Regions from separate parts of the Rhizobium sp. ARZ01 genome, predicted to be linked through region 3. Evidence: predicted binding sites of a transcription regulator. Region 3 holds the regulator's gene; each other region holds the start of a gene.
What was found. The regulator HrcA, encoded in region 3, represses chaperone genes, less so after heat shock. The targets are predictions, from matches to a motif close to GTTAGCACTCNCNNNNNGNGAGTGCTAAC.

Region 1 (7,987 bases), on a different contig from region 3:
GTTGTTTGCCGCCTTTGCGGAAAAACACGACCTGCTTGCGCCGGAAACTGACCCGGTAACGGCGACTTATCCGAGGTGGAGTCGGGATCCACACGTAAGCTGAGGTGAACCGATGATGGACGATATGTTTAAGCAGATTGCCGCAACTGCCGTGAACATCGGACCGGAAGTTCTAGCATCTCACTGGTCGCCGTTTCGACGTCCAATGGACGTGGTGAAGGCTCCTGCACTTTCTGTCGATGATAAACGGGCCATTCTCGCCGCGTGGGCTTCGGACTTTTACGCGATAGATTCGAAGCCAGCTCTCCGTCATATGCCAGGAACGCCTGAGCCGGTTTCAATCGATGAGGTTCGGTCTGCCCTGCGAGAGCTCGATTCGCGGTACGATATCTGACGGAGTTATCTGGGCGCCTGCTTCAAAGCCTTGCCAGCTTTCCGACGGGCGGTTCTCATATGAGCGGCACGTCAAACATATACGGACTGGGAATTCAGTTCCCATCGAAAGAATGCCTTCTTCAGACGGCACGGTGCCAGCTTTCGCTTTTCATTATTGTTCCGGCGGCCGCTTTTTGGGCCTGGAGGAGCGGTAGGCTGTGGTGCGGTTGAGGCATCTTCTCCTGGCTGATGGTCTCGCCCTGGCTGCTTCAATTCGCGGCGAACATGAACGCGATGTGGACCCATGTGGTCCTCGGCGTGCTCGTCACCGCCGTGTCAGCCTGGGCACTCTGGGACTATCGGCGGAACCCGCATGCACATGTATGATCGAGAAAAGGAGAGCACGGCCCGCCGCTTCAGCGGCGGGCTCTTCCGAAAATTGGCGATGCCGATCGATGCGCCGATCGCGCAGCAACGGGGATTGAATGGTAGAGCTTGCCGTTGATATCAACGAAAACTAGGGACGGCGGCTCCTGTCGTCTACGACGGTGCAATTCAGTTTCTGTCGCTTTGCGTAGGCAATGGCGGCATCGCGGGTTGGGGTCGCCCCGAGACGCGCGCCGAAGTCATCACAGAGCGTGACGGGCGAAAAATGCGTGCTACGGGATCAATGTTTGGTCGTGGGCAGTTGATGTCAATCGCCAGGGCTGGCTTGTGCTGACGTGCTCCACGACTTCCGGTCAGCGCGGCCGGTTTGTCCGTCTCGCGCAAGGGGTTCCGTCATCATCGGTTTTTGCCACGCGAATAACCAGCCGGGCACGTTAGCACCCGGCTGGCTTGCGCGGTCGGTATTATTTGGTGCTGTCGATCGTGATCCGCTTGACGTTGGCTCGCGCCTTTTCGGTCTTCGGCAGCGTCAAGGTGAGCAGACCGTTCTTGAACGTTGCGGCGACCTTGTCCTCATCGACTTGGCGACCAAGGGCCAGCCGCCCTTCGAAGCGCCCGTAGTAGCGCTCGCTGAACCGGCGATCCTTGTCCTCAGTCTCCGATTTGTTCTCGCCGCGAAGCGTAAGCACGCCATCTTCCAGCAGCACCTCGATGTTGTCTGGATCGACGCCTGGTACCTCCGCGATCAGGCGGATTTCGTTGTCATTCTCCTCGATTTCCACGTGCGGCCACGAACCATTGAAGGGCGACGTGCCACCGAGCAACGATGGCGGGCCGAAGCCGCGGAAGACTTCGTCGAAACATAGGTACGAGGGAGCGCCAAGAAGCTTGGGGCTCCCGGACTGGTGTCGACCCACTTGGGCGTCGATGAGAATGAGGTGGGGATCATGATGCCTTGCGTCAAGAGGCAGCCACACCCCCCAACCACCAGCGACGTGAAATAGTCTCATGAATTCATGCCGGTAGCACTCGACCTGGTAGAGTGCTAAAAAATTTCTGATTCCCTCTTGAAACTCGAAAAGACAAAAACCAGATCGATTTGCGCGCGATGCCGAAAAGGTCGGCGCGCCCCGCGTCGGTTCGCTTCGAATGCGGTGCGGAGGACCCGTTGAAAAATCTGTTTGTCCATGAGGAGAGCGATATGACGTTCCGTCCGTTGCATGACCGAATCCTGGTTCGCCGCATCGAGGCCGAGGAAAAGACGGCCGGCGGCGTCATCATCCCAGACACGGCGAAGGAAAAGCCACAGGAAGGTGAGGTCGTTGCCGCCGGCCCGGGTGCGTGCGACGACAGCGGGCAGCTGCGACCGCTCGATGTGAAAGTGGGTGATCGCATTCTGTTCGGCAAATGGTCGGGCACCGAGATCAAGCTCAATGGCGAGGATCTCCTGATCATGAAGGAATCGGACGTGATGGGCGTGATCGAGGTCGACGCCGCAGCGAGAAACGCAGCCTAGTGCCGATCCGGACCCATGCCAGACAAGGAATGCTGCCTCAGGAAGGAGTAGAAAAATGGCTGCCAAGGAAGTGAAATTCCATTCCGACGCCCGCGAAAAGATGCTGCGCGGCGTCGACATCCTCGCCAATGCTGTCAAGGTTACGCTCGGTCCAAAGGGCCGTAACGTCGTCATCGACAAGTCATACGGCGCGCCCCGCATCACCAAGGACGGCGTCACCGTCGCCAAGGAGATCGAGCTCGAGGACAAGTTCGAGAATATGGGCGCACAGATGGTGCGGGAGGTTGCCTCGAAGACCAGTGACATCGCTGGTGACGGTACCACCACCGCGACTGTTCTCGCTCAGGCGATCGTCAAGGAAGGTGCGAAGGCTGTGGCGTCGGGCATGAACCCGATGGACCTCAAGCGCGGTATCGACAAAGCAGTCGAAGCTGTGGTCGAGGAACTGCGGCGGAACGCCCGTAAAGTCACCAGGAACGACGAGATCGCCCAGGTTGGCACCATCTCGGCCAATGGCGACACCGAGATTGGCCGCTTCCTCGCAGAAGCGATGGAAAAGGTAGGCAACGAAGGAGTGATCACCGTCGAGGAAGCCAAGACCGCGGTGACGGAGCTGGAAGTCGTCGAAGGCATGCAGTTCGATCGCGGTTATCTTTCGCCGTATTTCGTCACCAACCCCGAGAAGATGCGGGTTGAGTTCGAGGAACCCTACATCCTGATCCACGAAAAGAAGCTCTCGAACCTGCAGACATTGCTGCCGGTTCTCGAAGCGGTCGTTCAATCCGGCAAGCCGCTGCTGATTATCGCCGAGGATGTCGAAGGCGAGGCGCTGGCGACGCTTGTTGTCAACAAGCTGCGCGGCGGCCTGAAGGTCGCTGCCGTCAAAGCGCCGGGCTTCGGCGACCGCCGCAAAGCGATGTTGGAGGACATAGCGATCCTCACTGGCGGAACCGCGATCTCTGAAGATCTGGGCATCAAGCTCGAGAACGTGACCCTCAATATGCTTGGCCGCGCCAAGAAGGTCGTCGTCGAAAAAGACAACACGACGATCGTCGACGGCGCTGGCTCAAAGACAGAGATTGAGGGCCGCGTCGCGCAGATCAAGGCGCAGATCGAGGAAACCACGTCGGACTACGATCGCGAGAAGTTGCAGGAGCGGCTGGCCAAGCTTGCCGGCGGCGTTGCCGTCATCCGCGTCGGCGGCTCAACCGAGGTTGAGGTGAAGGAACGCAAGGACCGCGTCGACGACGCCATGCACGCCACGCGGGCGGCCGTCGAGGAGGGCGTGTTGCCCGGCGGAGGCGTCGCTTTGCTGAGAGCCGTCAAAGCACTGGACAACGCTCAGACCGAGAATGCCGACCAGAGGCACGGCATCGACCTGGTTCGCCGCGCGATCGAGGCGCCGGTGCGCCAGATCGCCGAGAACGCGGGTGCCGAAGGCTCGATCATTGTCGGCAAGCTGCGCGAGAAGACCGAATTTGGCTATGGCTGGAACGCGCAAACGAACGAGTACGGTGATCTTTACGATCAGGGCGTGATCGACCCGGTCAAGGTCGTTCGCACCGCGCTGCAGGACGCGGCCTCGGTCGCCGGCCTGCTGATCACCACCGAGGCAATGGTCGCCGAGAAGCCGAAGAAGGATGTACCGCTCCCGCCGATGCCGGGAGGTGGCATGGACTTCTGACTGCAATGATAGGTCCGCGCCCCCCGACGGGGCGCGGGCTTTGGGTAGACTTGTGAAGTAAGAGATGCATTGCGCCTGAATCGGCGCGGCGTTTATCGGGCTGGTGCTGGTTTGGCAGGAGCCAAAATCGTGACTCCAATGAGGCTGGACCCGACGGCTCGCCCCTGCACCGAAGGAGGAACTAAAGAGTTAGGGGCCAAAAATGACCACGCGTTCGTCGAAATACGTTGGCGTATTCGCCGCACTCGTCCTCATACTGGTTCCTGCGCCGCTTCCGGCGGCACGGCCGCAGTCGGCGATGTCGGCAAGCATGCAACCCTCGCTCGCTGATGTCTTGGAGGACGTCACGCCGGCGGTCGTCAACATTGCAGTGAGGTCTCGCGCTTCCGCCGAAACCAACTTCTTCCGTCGCTATTTCAACCTACCTGAGCAACAACAGCGGCTGAGCGCGGGCTCCGGCGTCATCGTTGATGCCAACAAAGGCTATATCCTCACCAATCACCATGTCGTCGCGGACGCCGGCGAGATTGCGGTAACCCTGAAGGACCGCCGCCGCTTCACGGCCGACCTGGTGGGCAGCGACAAGGCAACCGATATAGCGTTGCTGAGGATCGTCGCCGACAAGCTGACGGCGCTTTCGTTTGGCGATTCTGGTGCCCTGCGGGTCGGCGACTCCGTTGTCGCGATCGGCAATCCGTTCGGGCTTGGCCAGACCGTCACCTCCGGCATCGTCAGCGCCCTTGGCCGTGGCGGCATCAATCTCGAGGGCTATGAGGATTTCATCCAGACGGATGCTTCGATCAATCCCGGCAACTCGGGAGGCGCACTGGTGACAACAGACGGCATGCTGGTCGGCGTCAACACCGCAATCATCGCGCCCACCGGCGGCAATGTCGGCATCGGCTTTGCGGTTCCGATCGCGATGGCGTCGGCCGTGATGGAGCAACTGATCGAGCATGGCGAAGTGCGGCGCGGCCGGATCGGTATCTCCGTCCAGCAGGACCTGTCGCCCGATCTCGCCGAAGCGCTCAGCATCGAGGAAAGCTACGGCGCCGTCGTCGGCAACGTTGAGACAGATTCCCCCGCGGAACAGGCGGGCCTTCGAGCTGGCGATGTCATCATCGCCGTCAACAATCGGAAAGTCACGGGCTCGGCAGATCTCCGCAATCGTGTCGGCCTGGCTCAGGTCGGATCGGAAGTCGAAATCGAATTTCTGCGCGATCGGGTTCGCAAAACGGTGTCAATGCGCATCGAGCCGGACGAGGCAATTGCCAAGCCTGGAGCCATGCCCGCTCGCCTTGAGGGCGCTGAGTTCCAGGATGCGGCCGGCAACGTGGTTGTTTCCAGCGTTGAAGATGGAAGTGCTGCGGCCCGAGCCGGTCTGCGCATGGGCGATGTGATCGTTGCTGCCAATCGCCGGCCTATCGCGGGAACTCGAGACAGCGTTAAAGAACCGATAGTGCTCGATCTGTTTCGCGCCGGGTCGAAACACTTGCTGGTGATCCGGTAGGTGGTTGCCCGACGCATGACGTTAACATCGATGGGAGAAGGAGATGAGGAAATCTGCTCGATGGATTACAGCCCTGGCTGTAGCAGCGACGTTTGCGTGTGCTGAAGCGGTTGCCCAGCAGCCGCAGCAAGCGCCTGAATTGACCGGCTTCTGGCTAACAACGCCGCACCCGGAACTGGCGATCCGTCCAGGCAAGACTGAATCGATTCAGTTGACCCTACGCAACGCCAACCTGCCGCCGCAGCGAGCATCCCTGCAAGTGTCTGGGGTTCCTGACGGTTGGCAATGGTCGCTCAAGGGCGGCAACCGCGAGGTTTCGGCGGTCATCGTTGCGCCCAACGCGACGGAAGAGGTCAATCTAGAACTGACGCCGCCTGAGGGTGTTGGCGGCGAAAGCGTCCCGATCGACGTTAAGGCGCGTTACGGCAATGCGACCGCCGATCTCCCACTGGTAGTGAAATTGTCGAACGCAGACGAGGGCGCCGGCCTGGAGCTAAAGTCCGAGTTGCCGGCACTCAGGGGCACGACCAGCTCGACGTTTAGCTTCAGGATGGAAGTGACCAACGACGGCGCCGAGGAAAGTCTGTTCAACCTTGTGGCAAACGCTCCCGAGGGTTTCCAGACGCGCTTCAAACGCGGCTACGGTTCGGAAGAAATCACCGGCCTGCCGATCGAAGCGGGATCGAGCGAGAACGTAACCTTGGAGGTTACGCCTCCGAGGTCCGCGCCGGCCGGACGCTATCCGGTGGTGATGGAGGTTTCTGGCGGCGGAACGAGCACCTCGACTGAACTTAGCATCGAAGTGACCGGGCAGCCTGAGGTAACCCTGACTGGCCCGCAGGAACGGCTTTCGGGCGAGGCCGTGGCCGGCAAGGAATCACGTTTCCCCTTTACGCTTGTCAACACAGGCAGCGCGCCCGCAAGCGACATAGAGCTCGCGGCCAATCCACCTTCTGGCTGGAAAGTCGAGTTCGAGCCCGAACGCGTGAATATGATCGCGCCCGATGCCACGAGCCAGGTGAATGTCAAGATTACCCCCTCCGAACGCGCGATCGCGGGCGACTACATGGTTACCGTGCGCGCCACCGGCGGTCCTGTATCGGAGTCTGCGCAATTCCGCGTAAAGGTCAACGCTTCGACGGTTTGGGGCATGGCGGGTCTCGGCGTCATCGCAGCGGCGGCGCTCGTGCTTGGCATGGCGGTGATGAGGTACGGACGGCGATGAGCACGATCGTCATCGAAGCCAAGGGGCTCGTCAAGCGGTATGGCCGGGTCACCGCGGTCGCCGGAATCGACCTGTCCGTATCGGCCGGTGAAGTTGTGGGCCTGCTCGGACCGAACGGTGCGGGCAAGACGACAACGATCCTGATGCTGTTGGGCTTGACCGAGCCGACGGAAGGAAAAGTGCGTATCCTCGGCAAGGATCCACTGCGCCAACCGCTCGACGTTAAGCGAGAGGTCGGGTATCTGCCAGATGCTATCGGCTTCTACGACAGCATGTCAGCGCGCGAGAACCTGACCTATACGGCTCGCCTCGCCGGCCTATCATCAGACCTAGCCAAGGAGCGTATCGCAGCGGCGCTGGACAAGGTGCGGCTGACTGACGTAGCCGACCGGCTGGTCGGAAACTATTCCCGCGGCATGCGCCAGCGGCTCGGCCTCGCGGAGCTGCTGATGCGCAACTGCAGCGTCGGCATTCTCGACGAACCTACCTCCGGCCTGGATCCGCAAGCGACTGAGGAATTGCTTGATCTGATCCAGTCGCTGAGCCGCGACGGCATGACCATTCTGCTGTCGTCGCACATGCTCAACGTCGTGCAATCCGTCTGTCACCGCATAGCCTTGTTCAGCGACGGCAAAATCGGCTTCTTCGGAACCGTCGAGGAACTGGCGGATAAAACTGGCGGCGGCGCCTTTGTCATCGATGTCGAAGCGGACGGCATTGATCTTTCGAAGCTAGGCGAAACGAGCACCGGCGTGAAGTCAATCGTGCCGGGCCGCGCAGGACATTGGCTGATCGAAGCCGAGCGCGATGTCCGACCGGAACTCGCTCGCCTCGTCATCGAGGCCGGCGGCTCGCTCAAGAATTTGGATCTGCACCGTGCCGGCCTCGACCAAGCCTACAGCCGTTACTTCAAGGAGGCCCGCCATGATGCGTGAAGGCTCGCCATTCAAAGGCACCGCAACGGTGGCGCTCAAGGAAGCTGCGGATCACATGACCAGCGCACGCATGCATCTCATCATGCTGCTCGTCCTGCTCACCGCGATTGGCGCCGTTTACGGAGCCATCGGCCGCATTACCGAAACGACCGCCGAGGACCCCTTCTTGTTCCTGAAACTCCTCACGGTCGCGCGCGAACCGCTGCCCTCCTTCGCAGCTTTCCTCGGGTTTCTCCTGCCGCTGGTGGCGATCGCGCTCGGATTCGACGCGGTCAATGGCGAATACGCGCGCCGCACGATGAGCCGGTTGCTGGCGCAGCCAATCTACCGAGATGCTGTGCTTTTCGGCAAGCTC
Region 2 (7,987 bases), on a different contig from region 3:
CATCGCGCCGTCTTTCCGTGACGACGCTGCAAGCAAACTCACTGCGTTCGGCGAAGGTGCGGGCTTCTCCGGATCGCAATTCACTTCGCGACGCCTGTCCGGTCCCGGCAAAGAGCCTGCCAGTCAAACAGCCGTCCTCCGACAAGATCTTTCGATCGTGCCGGCAATCATATTATGATTAGGCATTCCTTGAATTCAAAGGACATGTTCGCTGCAGGGTTAATGCGCAACGCGTTCCCGGCCCTCGCATTCCCGACACCTCACCCCTTCCGGCAAGTCTTTTGCTTGCTTGGGGCGCTTCTATACTGTGTTTTTTGCAACCAGCAATAACTTCAAGCACGAATTTGCAGCTATCAAGTCGCAGGAAACAACAAAAAGGGCGGCCCGAAGGCCGCCCCCTGCATGTCATAAGACTTTCGTCTAATTACATCATGCCGTCCATGCCCATGCCGCCCATGCCGCCCGGCATGCCGCCAGCAGCTTCCTTCTTCGGCAGCTCGGCGATCATGGCTTCGGTGGTGACGAGCAGGCCGGCAACCGAAGCAGCGTCCTGGAGAGCGGTGCGAACGACCTTGACCGGGTCGACGATGCCCATGGCGATCATGTCGCCATACTCGCCGGTCTGGGCGTTGTAGCCGAAGTTGTCGCTCTTCTCGTCCAGAATCTTGCCGACGACGATCGAAGCTTCGTCACCAGCGTTCTCGGCGATCTGGCGGGCAGGAGCCTGCAGGGCGCGGCGAACGATGCTGACACCGGCTTCCTGGTCGGCGTTCTCGCCCTTGACCTTCAGCTGGGCGGAGGCACGCAGCAGAGCGACGCCGCCGCCCGGTACGATGCCTTCCTGAACGGCAGCGCGCGTCGCGTTGAGCGCGTCGTCGATGCGGTCCTTCTTTTCCTTCACTTCGATTTCCGTCGAACCGCCGACGCGGATCACAGCAACGCCGCCGGCGAGCTTTGCAAGGCGTTCCTGCAGCTTCTCGCGGTCGTAGTCCGAAGTGGTTTCTTCGATCTGGGCCTTGATCTGAGCGACGCGGCCTTCGATTTCAGCCTTCTGGCCGGCACCGTCGACGATCGTCGTGTTTTCCTTGGAGATCGAAACCTTCTTCGCACGGCCGAGCATGTCGAGCGTGACGTTTTCGAGCTTGATACCGAGGTCTTCGGAGATCACCGTGCCGCCCGTGAGGATGGCGATGTCTTCGAGCATGGCCTTGCGGCGATCGCCGAAGCCAGGAGCCTTGACGGCAGCGATCTTGAGGCCGCCACGCAGCTTGTTGACGACGAGCGTTGCAAGAGCTTCGCCTTCGACGTCTTCAGCGATGATGACGAGCGGCTTGCCGGTCTGAACGACGGCTTCAAGAACCGGGAGCATCGCCTGCAGGTTCGACAGCTTCTTCTCGTGCAGGAGAACGTAAGCGTCGTCGAGGTCTGCGATCATCTTTTCCGGGTTGGTGACGAAGTAGGGCGACAGGTAGCCGCGGTCGAACTGCATGCCTTCGACGACTTCGAGTTCGGTCTCGGCGGTCTTGGCTTCTTCAACCGTGATGACGCCCTCGTTGCCGACCTTCTGCATGGCTTCAGCAATATCGAGACCGATCTGCTTTTCGCCGTTTGCCGAGATCGTGCCGACCTGTGCAACTTCTTCCGAAGTGTTGATCTTCTTGGCCTTGGCCTGGAGATCCTTGACGACTTCCTTGACGGCGAGGTCGATGCCGCGCTTCAGGTCCATCGGGTTCATGCCGGCAGCAACGGCCTTTGCGCCTTCACGAACGATCGCCTGGGCCAGAACGGTTGCGGTGGTCGTGCCGTCACCGGCGATGTCGTTGGTCTTCGAAGCGACTTCGCGGACCATCTGGGCGCCCATGTTCTCGAACTTGTCTTCCAGTTCGATTTCCTTGGCAACGGAAACGCCGTCCTTGGTGATGCGCGGAGCGCCGAAGGACTTGTCGATGATGACGTTGCGACCCTTCGGGCCGAGCGTGACCTTCACTGCGTCAGCGAGAATGTCGACGCCACGAAGCATCTTTTCGCGAGCGGTGCGGCCGAATTTGATTTCTTTGGCTGCCATTTTCAAAACTCCTGGTTTCGAAATGCCGGTGGTTCCGGCTTGAAATTTACAGAAACGTTCGTGGGGAACCGGCGATCAGCCGATGATGCCCATGATGTCGGCTTCCTTCATGATCAGAAGCTCTTCGCCGTCGAGCTTGACCTCGGTGCCGGACCACTTGCCGAACAGGACGCGGTCGCCGACCTTGACGTCGAGAGCGACGATCTTGCCGCTTTCGTCACGCGCGCCCGAACCGACGGCGACGATTTCGCCTTCCTGCGGCTTTTCCTTCGCGGTATCCGGAATGATGATGCCGCCCTTGGTCTTTTCCTCGGACTCGACGCGACGTACGACGACGCGATCGTGCAGCGGACGGAAGTTGGTGCTTGCCATTGTCTAATCCCTCGATCAAATGACATTTCTCAGGTCGGGTCCGACCCGGTGGATAGGTGTTAGCACTCCAAGTTGGTGAGTGCTAGCGATAGGGGAGATAGGCTTGGGTCCGGATGGAGTCAAGAATTGGCCATCAAAAAAGTTGGCTCCCCGGATCCGATTGACTTGATTGCCGAGATTATGTTTAACGGTGGCATGGGGTTTGCGAATGCCCCACGAGGCGCCATGCCGAATTTCGCGTCCTTTTTGGCTCTATCGAGGGACGTATCATGGCTTCCTACAACGCAATTTCTCCCGAAAAACTTGCTCGCCTGATCGGCACGCCGAGAGCGCCGGTCATCATCGATGTGCGCGACGACGATGATTTCGCCGCCGCTCCTTGCCTGTTACCCTCGGCAATCCGCAAAAGCTACGCAGATGTCGAGGCCTGGGCTCCGGCCTACCGCGGCCGCTGGGTGGTGGTCACGTGCCAGAAAGGGCTAAAGCTGAGCGAGGGCGTTGCCGCCTTCCTGCGCCGTGCCGGCGCGCAAGCTGAAATCCTCGAAGGCGGGTTTGCCGCATGGCAGGAGACTGCCTTGCCGCTCGTTCCGGTCAAGAGCTTGCCGCAGGAAGAGACGGCCGGCGGCACGCTCTGGGTCACGCGGTCGCGCCCGAAGATCGACCGTATCGCCTGCCCCTGGCTCATCCGCCGTTTCATCGATCCTGAAGCGAGATTTCTCTTCGTCTCTCCCTCCGAGGTGGAGGCCGTGGCCGAACGGTTCGGGGCAACGCCTTTCGATGTTGAGGGCGTGTTCTGGAGCCATCGGGGCGAGCTGTGCAGCTTCGACGTGATGGTGGAGGAGTTTGGCCTTTCCTTCCCCGCCTTGAAGCATGTGGCGCGCATCGTCCGTGGCGCCGACACCAATCGGCCCGATCTCGAACCGCAGGCGGCGGGGCTGCTCGCAATTTCGCTCGGTCTGTCGCGCATGTATGTCGACGATCTCGAACAGCTTGAGGCCGGCATGCTCGTCTATGACGCGCTCTATCGCTGGGCGCGTGACGCCACGGACGAGAAGCACGACTGGGTCTCGCACACGCCGCGCAAGAGGGACGATCGTGGATAAGCCGGTTCTTTCCGGCGGTGCCGAGCTGTCGGCGCCGCCGCATCCCTCCTTTCGCGAGGCGCTCCGCGTTTGGGCGAAGATCGGTCTTTTGAGTTTCGGCGGTCCGGCCGGCCAGATCGCGCTGATGCACAAGGAACTCGTCGACGAGCGCCGCTGGATCTCGGAGAGCCGGTTCCTGCATGCACTGAACTACTGCATGCTGCTGCCGGGGCCAGAGGCCCAGCAGCTTGCCACCTACGTCGGCTGGCTCCTGCACGGCACGCGCGGCGGCATCGTGGCCGGAACGCTGTTCGTGCTGCCGGGCTTCCTCGTCATCTGCGCGCTGTCGGCGGCCTACGCTCTTTTTCAGCGGACCGACTGGCTGCAAAATCTCTTCTTCGGCTTGAAGGCCGCAGTTCTGGCGATCGTCCTCGAGGCGCTGGTGCGGGTTGCCGGTCGCGCACTCAAGACGCCGTTCGCACGCCTTCTGGCAGCACTCGCCTTCATGGGTCTGTTCTTCTTCGCATTGCCGTTTCCGCTGGTCATCGCGGCGGCGGGCATTGCAGGCTATCTTGTCGCGCGTAGGTCGCCGGGGCTTTTGCAGCCGCCGGCTGGCCACAAGGCGCATGCACCAGACAAACCCTCGGTGGTCGGTGAGACCTTTGCTGACAGGCGGCGGGGGCCTGGCGCAACACTCGGCGTCACCGTCGTGGGCGCCGCTCTCTGGGCGGCGCCCTTTGCGCTTCTGCCGCTGCTCCCCGAGGGGCCGGGTGCATTTGCCGACATCGGCATCTTCTTCTCCAAGATGGCGGTCGTCACTTTCGGCGGTGCCTATGCGGTGCTCGCCTATGTCGCCCAGCAGGCGGTCGAGACCTATCACTGGCTGAAGCCGGGAGAGATGGTGGACGGGCTGGCGCTCGCCGAAACGACACCGGGGCCGCTGGTCCTCGTCCTATCCTTCGTCGGGTTTCTCGCCGCGTTCCGGGATACGGCAGGTCTGGATCCGCTCGTGGCCGGCCTGCTCGGCGCGTTCCTCACCACCTGGGTGACCTTCGTTCCCTGTTTCCTCTGGATTTTCCTCGGTGCGCCCTATGTCGAGCGTCTGCGCGCCAACGCAGCCCTGTCCGGCGCGCTTGCGGCGATCTCGGCGGCCGTCGTCGGCGTCATCCTCAATCTCGCCGTCTGGTTCGGCCTGCACGTTCTCTTCCGGGAGGTGGGTACCCTTCGGATCGGCCCGGTCTCGATGGCGCTGCCGGAACCGGCCTCTCTCGATCCCCTTTCTCTCCTGCTGACCGCCGCTGCAGCCCTCATGCTGTTCCGCTTGCGCCTTGGGATCGTCTACACGCTCCTTGTCTGTGCGGTGGCGGGGTTCGCCCTGAACGCGCTCATTTGAGCCGGTGAACGGCAAAATTGCCATTTGGCCCTTGTTTTCTCGGTCCGGCTTTGCGATGTCAGCCGGGCTCTTCAGGATCGGGGAACCAGCATGGCCAAGTGTATTCAATCCTTTCGCGAGATCGCTGATCAGTACGACGTCGTGCTCTGCGACGTATGGGGCGTACTGCACAACGGTGTCGAGGCCTTCGCGCAGGCTTCCGAGGCGCTGGCAGAAGCGCGCGCCGCCGGCCTGACGGTTGTGCTGATCACCAATTCGCCGCGCCCGCGCCCCGGTGTAAAAGTGCAGATCCGCGGCCTTGGCGTTCTGGATGAGGCCTATGACCGCATCGTGACCTCCGGCGACGTGACCCGCTCGTTGATCACCGCCGGCCCGGAGAAGATCTACTTCATCGGTGCGCGCAAGGACGAGGCGTTGCTGGACGGCCTTGGCGTCGAGGCCGTTTCGGCGGAGGAAGCTGGCATCGTCGTCTGCGCGGGCCTGCGCAATGACGAAAAGGAAACGGCGGAGGACTATCGCGCGGAGCTGGAAAAGCTCGCGGCCCGCCATCTGCCCTTCATCTGCGCCAATCCCGATCTGGTCGTGGAACGCGGCCATCGGCTGATCCCGTGCGCCGGCGCGCTCGCCAAGCTCTACACAGACCTGGGTGGAACGACGCTGATCGCCGGCAAGCCGCATCGGCCGATCTATGAGAAGTCGCTCGAGGAGGCACGCGAGGTGCGGGACGGGTTCGATCTTTCACGCGTGATTGCCATCGGCGACGGCATGCCGACCGACGTGCGCGGCGCCGAAGCCTTCGGCCTCGATGTGCTCTATATTTCCGGCGGCATTCACGCCAAGGAATATGTCAAGGACGGCAAGACCGACGAGGCGAAGCTGGAAGCGTTTCTGGCGCGCGAGAAGGCGGCGCCGAAATGGTGGATGCCGCGATTGCAGTGATTTCAACGGACGAGGGCACATGACCGTATTCCATCGCAACGAAACGAAGGAGCCGCTGCCCGAGCGTCTTCGCGGCGGCGTGATCGCGATCGGCAATTTCGATGGCGTTCATCGGGGGCATCAGTCGGTTTTGCAGCGGGCGCTGGATATCGCCAAAGCGCGAGGCGTGCCGGCGCTGGTCCTCACCTTTGAGCCGCATCCCCGCACGGTCTTCCGCCCCGATCAGCCGGTCTTCCGCCTGACGCCTGCGTCATTGAAGGCGAAAATCCTCGAGGGCATGGGGTTTTCGGCAGTGATCGAATATCCCTTCAACCGGCAGTTCTCGCAGACGGCGGCAGCGGATTTCGTCCGCCAGGTGTTGATGGAGTGGCTGCACGCAAGCCATGTCGTCACCGGCTTCGATTTTCATTTCGGCAAGGGCAGAGAAGGTGGACCGGCCTTCCTGATGGCAGCCGGTGAGGAAAACGGCTTCGGCGTGACCCTGGTGGATGCCTTCCGTGACGAGAGCGCCGAGGTGATCTCGTCGAGCCGCATTCGCGAACTGCTTGCGAAAGGCTGCGTGCCTGAAGCCGCGGGCCTGCTCGGCTATCACTACACGGTGGAAGCCGAGGTGATCGGCGGCAAGAAGCTTGGTCGCACGCTCGGTTTCCCCACCGCCAATATGCAGCTTCCGCCAGAGGTGGAACTGCGAACCGGTATTTACGCGGTCCGCTTCCGCCGCGCCGACGGGACACTCTTCGACGGCGTCGCAAGCTACGGCCGTCGGCCGACCGTCGACAGCAACGGTGCGCCGCTGCTTGAGACCTTCGTCTTCGATTTTTCCGGCGATCTCTATGGCGAAACCTGCACGGTGTCCTTCTTCGAGCACCTGCGCGACGAACTGAAATTCGACGGACTCGACGCGCTGGTCGTGCAGATGAAGCGCGACGAGGAGGAGGCGCGGGCACTCCTTTCAGATGTGCGCCCCCTCGGCGAAATCGACCGGCTGCTCTGTTGCTGAAGAAGAAAACGTGCGGGCTGCGTCTCCGCACCTTTTCAATCGCGCCAAAACGCCGTAATACCGCGCGTCATGATGTTCTACCGGCTGACCATCGATCTGCGAATTAGTGGCCCGGCCTTCCGCGCGCTCTGAGCGAGGCCGGAAGGTCCGGGATTTCGGGCGTTTCGAACAACGCCCCCGCCGTCACCGACAGACAGATTCCCACCTGTAGCGCGACAGTTCGCGCGATGAAGCGATAGCCAAGCCATGACCGATACCGCTGAGAAGATCGACTATTCCTCCACCCTCTACCTGCCGCAGACGGATTTCCCGATGCGTGCCGGCCTGCCGCAGAAGGAGCCGGAAACGGTGGCCCGCTGGCAGAAGATGGATCTCTACAAGAAGCTGCGCGCCTCTGCCGCCGGCCGCGAGAAGTTCGTCCTGCACGACGGCCCGCCCTATGCCAACGGCAACATCCATATCGGCCACGCGCTGAACAAGATCCTCAAGGACGTCATCAACCGCTCGTTCCAGATGCGCGGCTATGACGCCAACTACGTGCCCGGCTGGGACTGCCACGGCCTTCCGATCGAATGGAAGATCGAGGAGAAATACCGCGAGAAGGGCAAGAACAAGGACGAGGTTCCTGTCAACGAGTTCCGCCAGGAATGCCGCGACTTCGCTACCGGCTGGATCAAAGTGCAGACCGAGGAGTTCAAGCGTCTCGGTATCGAAGGCGACTTCGAAAACCCCTACACGACGATGAATTTCCATGCGGAAGCCCGCATCGCCGGCGAACTGATGAAGATCGCGAAAAGCGGCCAGCTCTACCGCGGCTCCAAGCCGATCATGTGGTCAGTCGTCGAGCGCACGGCGCTGGCCGAGGCGGAAGTCGAGTATGCTGACGTCGAGAGCGACATGATCTGGGTGAAATTCCCGGTCAAGGAAGGCCCGGACGCGCTTGCCGGCACCTTCGTCGTCATCTGGACGACGACCCCGTGGACGATCCCCGGCAACCGCGCGGTCGCGTTTTCCTCACGCTACGCCTACGGCCTCTATGAAGTGGCGACCGCCGAGAACGATTTCGGCCCGCAGCCGGGCGAAAAGCTGATTTTCGCCAAGCGGCTTGCGGACGAGTCCGCCGCCAAGGCCAAGCT
Region 3 (7,987 bases):
CGGTCGCTTCTCCTTGACGATGCCCGCAATGCGCTCGAGGCCACGCTCGTCCATCTTCACCGAAGGCGGATTGCTGGGATTGATCAGAAAGAAGACCTTCACCGCCTTGTCGAGCAGCTTGTCCAATTCCGCATCAGGATACTGCCAGTCCTGGTTCGGGTCGGCGTTGATGTGGACCTCCTTCAGACGATAATTGTTCAGTTCGGGGATCTCGATATAGGGCGTGAATGCCGGCAGGCCGATGGCGACCGTATCGCCTTCCTTGAGCACTTTGTTCTGCTTCAGTGAATCGAAGATATAGGTCATGGCGGCAGTGCCACCCTCGACCGCAAAGACGTCGAGATCGGACGGGCTCATGTATCCGCCGACCATTTCCCTGACGAGATAGTGTTTGACGATTTCCTCGCTGATGCGGAGCATTCGTGGCGGAACGGGATAGTTGCAGCCAAGGATGCCTTCGACGATCTCATGGAGATATTCGGACGCCGGAAGTCCCAGCTGGTCCCGAACGTAGGAAATCGATCGTCCGAGGAAACTGACGCCCGGCTGCTCCTGATGCTCGGCGACAAAACGCTGGAAACGCCCCTCGATGCCTTCGATCTTTGGCAGACCGCCGATGCCGTTCGACATGTAGGAGTAGGAAAGCTCGGCTTCCGCAGTGGCAAAAAGCCCGAGCCGGAAGAATGCCCGTCTCGGCGTCGTCGCCAAAAAATTCGGATTGCCGCGACCGGCATTGAGCATGGTGCGGTTGGCTTTTCCGGAGGCAACGCCAATCAGCGCGTCCTTGAGCTCGAAGGGGCTCAGCTTCGCATATTTGCTGTAGTCGATCTGCGGCGCTGACCGCCAGCACGTACATAGCGCGCACCACAGGAAGGCAAGACGACGGGACCGTTTTTCGGTTTTCCGAAAAGCCGCAGTAAAACCCTACGTGCGCAGCAGACGGCTGTGTGTATCAATGAACATGAAAAACCCGGCCGCAGCGAAGCGTGGCCGGGTCAACTCTTCAGATCCGCTTTGATCGTAGATCAGCCCTGCTGATCGCCGCCGTTCGCGGGCACCTTCGGCCCGCCCTTGGAAACACCGACCATGGCCGGGCGCAGCACGCGGTCGCCAATCTTGTAGCCGTCCTGCACGACCTGGAGGACGGTGCCATTCGGCACCTCTGTGTTCGGCACCTCGAACATCGCCTGGTGGAAATGCGGGTCGAACTTCTCGCCGATCGGCTCCAGCTTGCGAACGCCATGGCGCTCGAGCGCAGCCAGCATGGAGCGTTCGGTCATCTCGACGCCTTCGGCCAGTGCCTTCAGTCCTGCCTCGCCAGCCTCCAGCGCTTCGGCAGGGATCGCTTCCAGCCCGCGGCGCAGGTTATCCGAAACAGCCAGCATGTCGCGCGCGAAGCCCGCGACTGCATAGGACTTGGCGTCCTTGACATCGCGCTCGGTGCGGCGGCGGAGGTTGTCCATCTCGGCGGCAAGGCGCAGGTACTTGTCGCGCAGGTCGGCGTTTTCCGCCTGCAACAGCGCGATCGGATCGGCGTCTGCTGCCTGCGCTTCGGCTTCATTGCCCTCAGGCGACACAGCGGCGATCTCGGCCTCGTCATTTGCGGCTTCGGGTGCGTGTTTGCTGGTATCGTCGGTCATAGGTTTCTCCGGATTGAGAAATCGCGCGCGTCGCGTGGGCTGCCCACAGGCGACACACAGGGTTGAACGGCCAAGGCAGCCCTGCCCATCCCGGTGGGTGCACGGCGCTTGTTATTACTTCCCAACCACGCGCAAGACTTTCCAGTTACGCGAACGATGGGAGGGAGTTGAGGCGGATATCGAGCTTCGGATCGAAAAAATCAAGGCTTGTTCGACAATCTTAAAGAAACCGACCCGCGCCGTCAGCGGGAAAGTCGCGACATCAACTGCGCCGTATAGTCCACCATCGGCACGATCCGTGAATAATTCAGCCGCGTTGGCCCGATAACCCCCACAGCCCCGATGATCCGCTCCTCGCCGTCGCGGTAGGGTGCCACGATCAGCGACGAGCCCGAGAGCGAGAACAGCTTGTTCTCGGAGCCGATGAAGATGCGCACGCCCGAGCCGGCTTCCGCGAGGTTCAGAAGCTCAATCAGGCTGTCCTTCTTCTCCAGGTCGTCGAACAGCATCCTCAGCCGGTCTACATCCTCGGTACCGGCGAGCCCTTCGAGCAGATTTGCACGGCCACGCACGATCAGGCGCGTCGGCTTGGTCTCTTCGAAACCGCCTGACCACACCGCAAGCCCTCGCTCGACGAGATCCTGCGACAGAAGGTCCAATTCCTGACGCACCTCCGAGCGCAGCCGTTCCAACTGGGTGCGCGCTTCGTGAATCGTATTGCCGGCCAAGTGCGCGTTGAGGAAGTTTGCAGCCTCCGTCAATTGCGAATTGGTCGTGCCTGCCGGCAGCTCGATGATGCGGTTTTCGACCTGGTCATGCTCGCCGACCAGTACGACCAGTGCCTTGGTCGGCTCCAGCCGGATGAACTCGACGTGCTTGAGCACGGAATCGCTCTTCGTCGTGATCACGATACCCGCGCCGCGTGACATCCCAGAAAGCATCTGGCTTGCCTCGCCCATCATCGTCTCGACGCTCTGTCCGTGCACTGGTCGATGGACGTGCCGGGCGATCGAGGCCCGTTCCTCATCGGAAATGTTGCCTACCTGCATGAACGCATCGACGAAGAAGCGAAGTCCGAGTTGCGTCGGAAGACGGCCGGCACTGACATGGGGCGAATAGATCAGCCCCAGCGCCTCAAGGTCGCTCATGACATTGCGTATGGATGCGGGCGACAGCGACATCGGCAGGATCCGGGAGAGATTGCGCGATCCCAACGGTTCGCCGTTCTCCAGGTAACTCTCGACGATCCGGCGGAAGATCTCGCCGGATCGCTCGTCCAGCGCCTTGTGAATGTCTGTCTCCGCAGAGTTCCTCAATACCATGCCGATCAAACGTTTCCCTTTGGTCTGACTATACTAACCCCGCCCGCTCACGCACAAGGGCAAATGCGACCACCTGACCCGCCACCCGGCGGATGAAATTCCCGGAAATCGGCCAACTGGGCGATTTCCTCCCCCGGCGAAGTGGTCTAGAAGCATCGCCAGACAAAGACATGATCCAGGAGTTCGCGATGCGGCCGTCAGGCAGAAAAACCGACCAGATGCGCAAGGTTTCCTTCGAGCGCAATTTTTCCAAGCACGCGGAGGGCTCCTGCCTTGTGAGGTTTGGCGACACGCATGTGCTGTGCACCGCGAGCCTTGAGGAAAAGACGCCGCCGTGGCTGCGCAACAGCGGCAAGGGCTGGGTGACGGCCGAATACGGCATGCTGCCGCGTGCCACCGGCGAGCGGATGAAGCGGGAGGCCGCGGCCGGCAAGCAGGGCGGCCGCACCCAGGAGATCCAGCGCCTGATCGGCCGTTCTCTGCGCGCCGTCGTCGATCTGACTGCGCTCGGCGAAAAACAGATCACCATCGACTGTGACGTGATTCAGGCCGACGGCGGCACCCGCACCGCCTCCATTACCGGCGCCTGGATCGCGCTGTACGACTGCCTGAAGTGGATGGAAACCCGCGGCATGATCAAAGTAGAGAAGGTCTTGAAGGATCATGTCGCTGCGATCTCCTGCGGCATCTTCGCCAGCCAGTCGGTGATTGACCTCGACTATCTGGAAGACTCGGCCGCGGAGACGGACGCCAACTTCGTCATCACCGGCTCCGGCGGCATCGTCGAAATCCAGGGCACGGCCGAAGGCAAGCCTTTCACGGAGGAGGAGTTCGCCAGCCTGATGGCTCTTGCCAAGGGCGGGATTGCCGAACTCGTCGAGTTGCAGAAGCAGGCGATCGCCTGAGTCTGGATTGGCTTGCCCCGCATCGGCCCTTCGGGCACCTTGCCCTGATCGACATTGGGACGAACCGGGGCAAGCTTCATGCCTGAGACGAAACCGATCCTTCAGGGCGTGCTCGAGACTGCCCTTTATGCCGACGATCTCGACGCCGCAGAGACCTTCTACGGCGATCTTCTCTGCTTGGAGAAGATCGCCCGCCATGCGAACCGTCACGTCTTCTTCCGCTGCGGCCCCGGTGTCCTCCTCATCTTCAACCCCAAGGAAACGATCGTCCCGCCGCCGCCGCACGCCCTTCCCGTGCCGGTCCACGGAACCACTGGAAAGGGGCACGTCTGCTTTCGCGTTCCGGCCAGCGATCTTGATTTCTGGGCGGAAAAGCTCAAAGAAGCAGGAATCGCCATCGAAGCGGATTTCCGCTGGCCGACCGGCGCCCGCTCGATCTATTTCCGCGACCCCGCCGGAAACAGCCTCGAATGCGCCGAACCCGCCCTCTGGGGCCTGACCTGACAGGACACGACATGCGCAAGCTCGACACACGGACGATCGTCGTCGCCAGCCACAATGCCGGCAAGATCCGCGAGATCCGCGATCTGATCGGCCCGCTCGGCTTCGAGGCCAAATCCGCCGCCGATCTGAATTTCATCGAACCCGACGAGACCGGCACGACCTTCGAGGAAAACGCCGCGATCAAGGCGCTTGCCTCGGCGAAGGCGGCGGGCCTTCCCGCGCTCTCGGACGATTCCGGCCTGGTGATCGACGCGCTCGGCGGCGCGCCCGGCGTCTACACGGCCAACTGGGCTGAAAATGAGGACGGCAGCCGCGACTTCGCCATGGCGATGCAGAAGGTCGAAGCCGCGCTTGCCGAAAAAGGAGCCGCGACATCCGCCGACCGGACCGCCCGTTTCGTCTCGGTCCTCTGCCTTGCCTGGCCGGACGGACACACAGAGATGTTTCGCGGCGAGATCGAAGGCACTGTCGTCTGGCCGCCGCGTGGCGAACAGGGCTTTGGCTACGACCCGGTGTTTCAACCGGAGAACCATGGCGTCACCTTCGGCGAGATGAGCGCGGAGGAAAAGCACGGCTGGAAGCCAGGAGACACGGAGGCGCTTTCGCACCGCGCCCGCGCCTTCAAGCGCTTCGTCGAAACCTGCCTGGAGGCGTGAGCCACTCATGACGGCGGTCACCGCGTTCGTACCGAAACAACCGATTGCCACTGATCCTTTGGATCCCGGCTTCGGCGTCTACGTGCACTGGCCCTTCTGTGCCGCCAAATGCCCCTATTGCGACTTCAACAGCCACGTGCGCCATCAGCCAGTGGACCAGGAGCGCTTCGTTTCGGCCTTCCTGAAGGAGATGGCCACAATGCGGGGGCTTTCGGGCTCACGCACCGTGACCAGCATCTTCATGGGCGGCGGCACGCCGTCCCTGATGACGCCGGCCACCGTCGACGCGATCCTCTCCGGCATCGCCCGCCACTGGCATGTGCCTGACGGCATCGAGATCACCATGGAGGCCAACCCCTCCAGCGTCGAGGCCGAGCGCTTCCGCGGCTATCGGGCTGCCGGCGTCAATCGTGTCTCGCTTGGTGTCCAGGCTCTGAATGACCGGGACCTGAAATTCTTAGGGCGGCTGCACGACGTCGACGATGCACTGAAGGCGATCCGCCTTGCCCGCGAGATCTTCCCGCGCATGTCCTTCGACCTGATCTATGCGCGGCCGAACCAGACCGTCGCCGACTGGGACGCCGAACTGAAGCAGGCCGTCTCCTACGCCGTCGACCACCTGTCGCTCTACCAGCTGACCCTTGAGGAAGGCACGCCCTTCTACGGCCTGCACAAGGCCGGCAAGCTCGTCGTTCCCGATGGCGAGCAGTCGGCCATCCTCTACGAGGCAACGCAGGAGATCACCGCACGCGAGGGCCTGCCGGCCTACGAGGTTTCCAACCACGCCCGCCCTGGCGCTGAGAGCCGGCACAATCTCACCTACTGGCGCTACGGCGACTATGCCGGTATTGGTCCGGGCGCGCATGGCCGTCTTTCGACGCAAGGGGTAAAGATCGCCACCGCCACGGAACGACATCCGGAAACCTGGCTGTCACTGGTCGAGGGAAATGGCCACGGCATGGTCGACCAGGAAGTGCTCGAGCGTTCGGAGCAGGCCGACGAGTTGCTGCTGATGGGCCTGCGCCTGACGGAAGGTGTTGACCTCGCCCGCTGGCAAGCTCTCTCCGGCCGCGACCCCGATCCTGACCGCGAGCAGTTTTTGATCGATCACGGCTTCATCGAGCGGCTCGGAAATTCGCGGCTGCGCTGCACACCCGCCGGCATGCTGATCCTCGATGCGGTGGTGGCGGATCTGGCCTGCTGAGGCAGTTCAGGCTTCTCGGTAATGATTGCTGACCCAGATTGCGGCCCCAATCAGCAATTCACTTCAAGTGCTTTGCCAGCACGAACTGCGCAAACATGAAGATCGAGACGACCACCAGGTAGTAGACCAGTGCCGCGCAGTACCATTCGACAAAGCGGAACGATGCGGCGATCGCATCATTCACGACGGCCATGATTTCCCGAAGCGAGATGACATAGGCAAGCGATGTCACTTTCAGGACATTGATGAACTCGTTTACTAGCGGAGGCAGCGCGATGCGCATGGCCTGTGGCAGGATGACGAGGCGGAAGCTCTGGATGCGCGACAACCCCAGTGCCCATCCCGCTTCGCTCTGGCCTTTCGGGATGGAGCGAAGCGCGCTCTTCATGATCTCCGCCATATAGGCGATCGTGACCAGCGTGAAGGAAACTGCGGCAGCAAAGAACGGCGTGAACCAGCCAGCCTTCAACAACGAGGGCAGCAGCTGGGGTGTCCCGTTCCAGACGATCAATAGAACCAGGATCATCGGCGCGGCCCTGAACACCCAGACATAGGCGAGCGCCGCCGTCCTACGGCCACGCCGATCCGAGTTCAGGCAAAGCGCCATCGGCAAGCAGCCGAGAAAGGAGGCCGCGAAGACGACAATCGAGAGCACCATCGCGATCAGCGCGCCGATCAGCATGGCCGGGGCGATCAGCGCGCTTAGGAAGAGGCTGAAGTCGAAGCTCATCGTCTCGCAGCCTCGCCGTCAGGCGTCATGGTCCACGTCGAACACGGAAGGATCCAGTCCGTACTTTTTCGCAAGCGCTTCGAAGAAGCCTTCCTGCCTCAGTTCCTTCAGAGCTTTGCGAACCGCACCCAGATCGTCGGCGCTGCGGCGCATGTAGATCCCGTAGGTGAAATCCGACTGCCAGGTGTAGGCAATCTTGAACTGGTTCTCCGTCGTAGCAACCCGGTAGGCACCTTCTGCCTCTTCCGTCAGGGTCGCGTCCGCACGGCCGACGAGAACCTGCTGATAGGCGGCTTGCTGGGTGGGATAGTCCTGGACCGACACTTCGGCACGGCCACCTGCCACAAACTCTTCGTTGAGCGGCTTGACGCGATCTTCCTTGTAGTAGGCCCCTGATTCCAGGGCGATCGTTCGCCCGCTCAGGTTCTCCGGCGTCGCGATTTCCGCATTGTCCGCCTTTGTTACCAAGACGGTCGCCGACTTCATGTAGCGGGCGCCGTCGTAGGTCTTGCGGCGTTCATCATTGATATAGATCCCGCTGATGATCAGACCGCACCGCCCACTCCCAAGCGTCGGCAAGAGGCCGGCGAAATCCGTCGTCGTGTAGGTTGTGGAAGCGTTCCACTTTTTTGCCAGTGCCTCGGCAATATCGATATCGATGCCGACCGGTATGGCATCACCGGCCTGCTGCTTGAAGGTCAACGGAGGAAAGGCCGCCGTCGTGCAGACACCGACGGTCCCGTCGGCCACGAAGCTCGGAGCTTCCGCAAGGGCGGGGTCGGCGAGAGCCAGCATCGACAAACTGAGGACGACAGGTACGGCTTTGCTCATTGTTGTTTCCCTCTTTGATTTTTCATTGAACGCGTTTGACGATCTCACCCCACATTCCGGCACTGAATGCCGGAAGGATCAGGGGCTCGACATGGCCATCACGACGTGCAGTCATGACGTACTGCATCATCGCCTCGTTGCTCGGCATCTCGAAAACCTGCACGAAATCGTAAGGCCCCATGACGGCAAAGAAGG

Region 1: the regulator HrcA is predicted to act here: its motif matches at 1,784-1,812, upstream of IB238_RS23245 (co-chaperone GroES).
Region 2: the regulator HrcA is predicted to act here: its motif matches at 2,496-2,524, upstream of groES (co-chaperone GroES).

The regions. Positions count from the first base shown of each region.
Region 1 covers NZ_JACVAE010000005.1:155,786-163,772, reverse strand. Annotated here, with positions in the region: gene IB238_RS23265 (DUF982 domain-containing protein) at 1-103, shown strand, start outside; gene IB238_RS23260 (hypothetical protein) at 113-394, shown strand; partial or broken gene IB238_RS23255 (SPW repeat protein) at 619-762, shown strand; gene IB238_RS23250 (Hsp20/alpha crystallin family protein) at 1,227-1,772, opposite strand; gene IB238_RS23245 (co-chaperone GroES) at 1,964-2,278, shown strand; gene groL (chaperonin GroEL) at 2,334-3,962, shown strand; gene IB238_RS23235 (Do family serine endopeptidase) at 4,165-5,472, shown strand; gene IB238_RS23230 (NEW3 domain-containing protein) at 5,516-6,697, shown strand; gene IB238_RS23225 (ABC transporter ATP-binding protein) at 6,694-7,632, shown strand; gene IB238_RS23220 (ABC transporter permease) at 7,622-7,987, shown strand, end outside.
Region 2 covers NZ_JACVAE010000001.1:198,960-206,946, forward strand. Annotated here, with positions in the region: gene groL (chaperonin GroEL) at 425-2,065, opposite strand; gene groES (co-chaperone GroES) at 2,141-2,437, opposite strand; gene IB238_RS00900 (sulfurtransferase/chromate resistance protein) at 2,707-3,540, shown strand; gene chrA (chromate efflux transporter) at 3,533-4,912, shown strand; gene IB238_RS00910 (TIGR01459 family HAD-type hydrolase) at 5,003-5,851, shown strand; gene IB238_RS00915 (bifunctional riboflavin kinase/FAD synthetase) at 5,871-6,851, shown strand; gene ileS (isoleucine--tRNA ligase) at 7,098-7,987, shown strand, end outside.
Region 3 covers NZ_JACVAE010000002.1:336,566-344,552, forward strand. Annotated here, with positions in the region: gene IB238_RS15740 (bifunctional aspartate transaminase/aspartate 4-decarboxylase) at 1-828, opposite strand, end outside; gene grpE (nucleotide exchange factor GrpE) at 1,026-1,640, opposite strand; gene hrcA (heat-inducible transcriptional repressor HrcA) at 1,883-2,962, opposite strand; gene rph (ribonuclease PH) at 3,151-3,867, shown strand; gene IB238_RS15760 (VOC family protein) at 3,946-4,371, shown strand; gene rdgB (RdgB/HAM1 family non-canonical purine NTP pyrophosphatase) at 4,383-5,027, shown strand; gene hemW (radical SAM family heme chaperone HemW) at 5,035-6,231, shown strand; gene IB238_RS15775 (amino acid ABC transporter permease) at 6,290-6,961, opposite strand; gene IB238_RS15780 (transporter substrate-binding domain-containing protein) at 6,980-7,792, opposite strand; gene IB238_RS15785 (GYD domain-containing protein) at 7,815-7,987, opposite strand, start outside.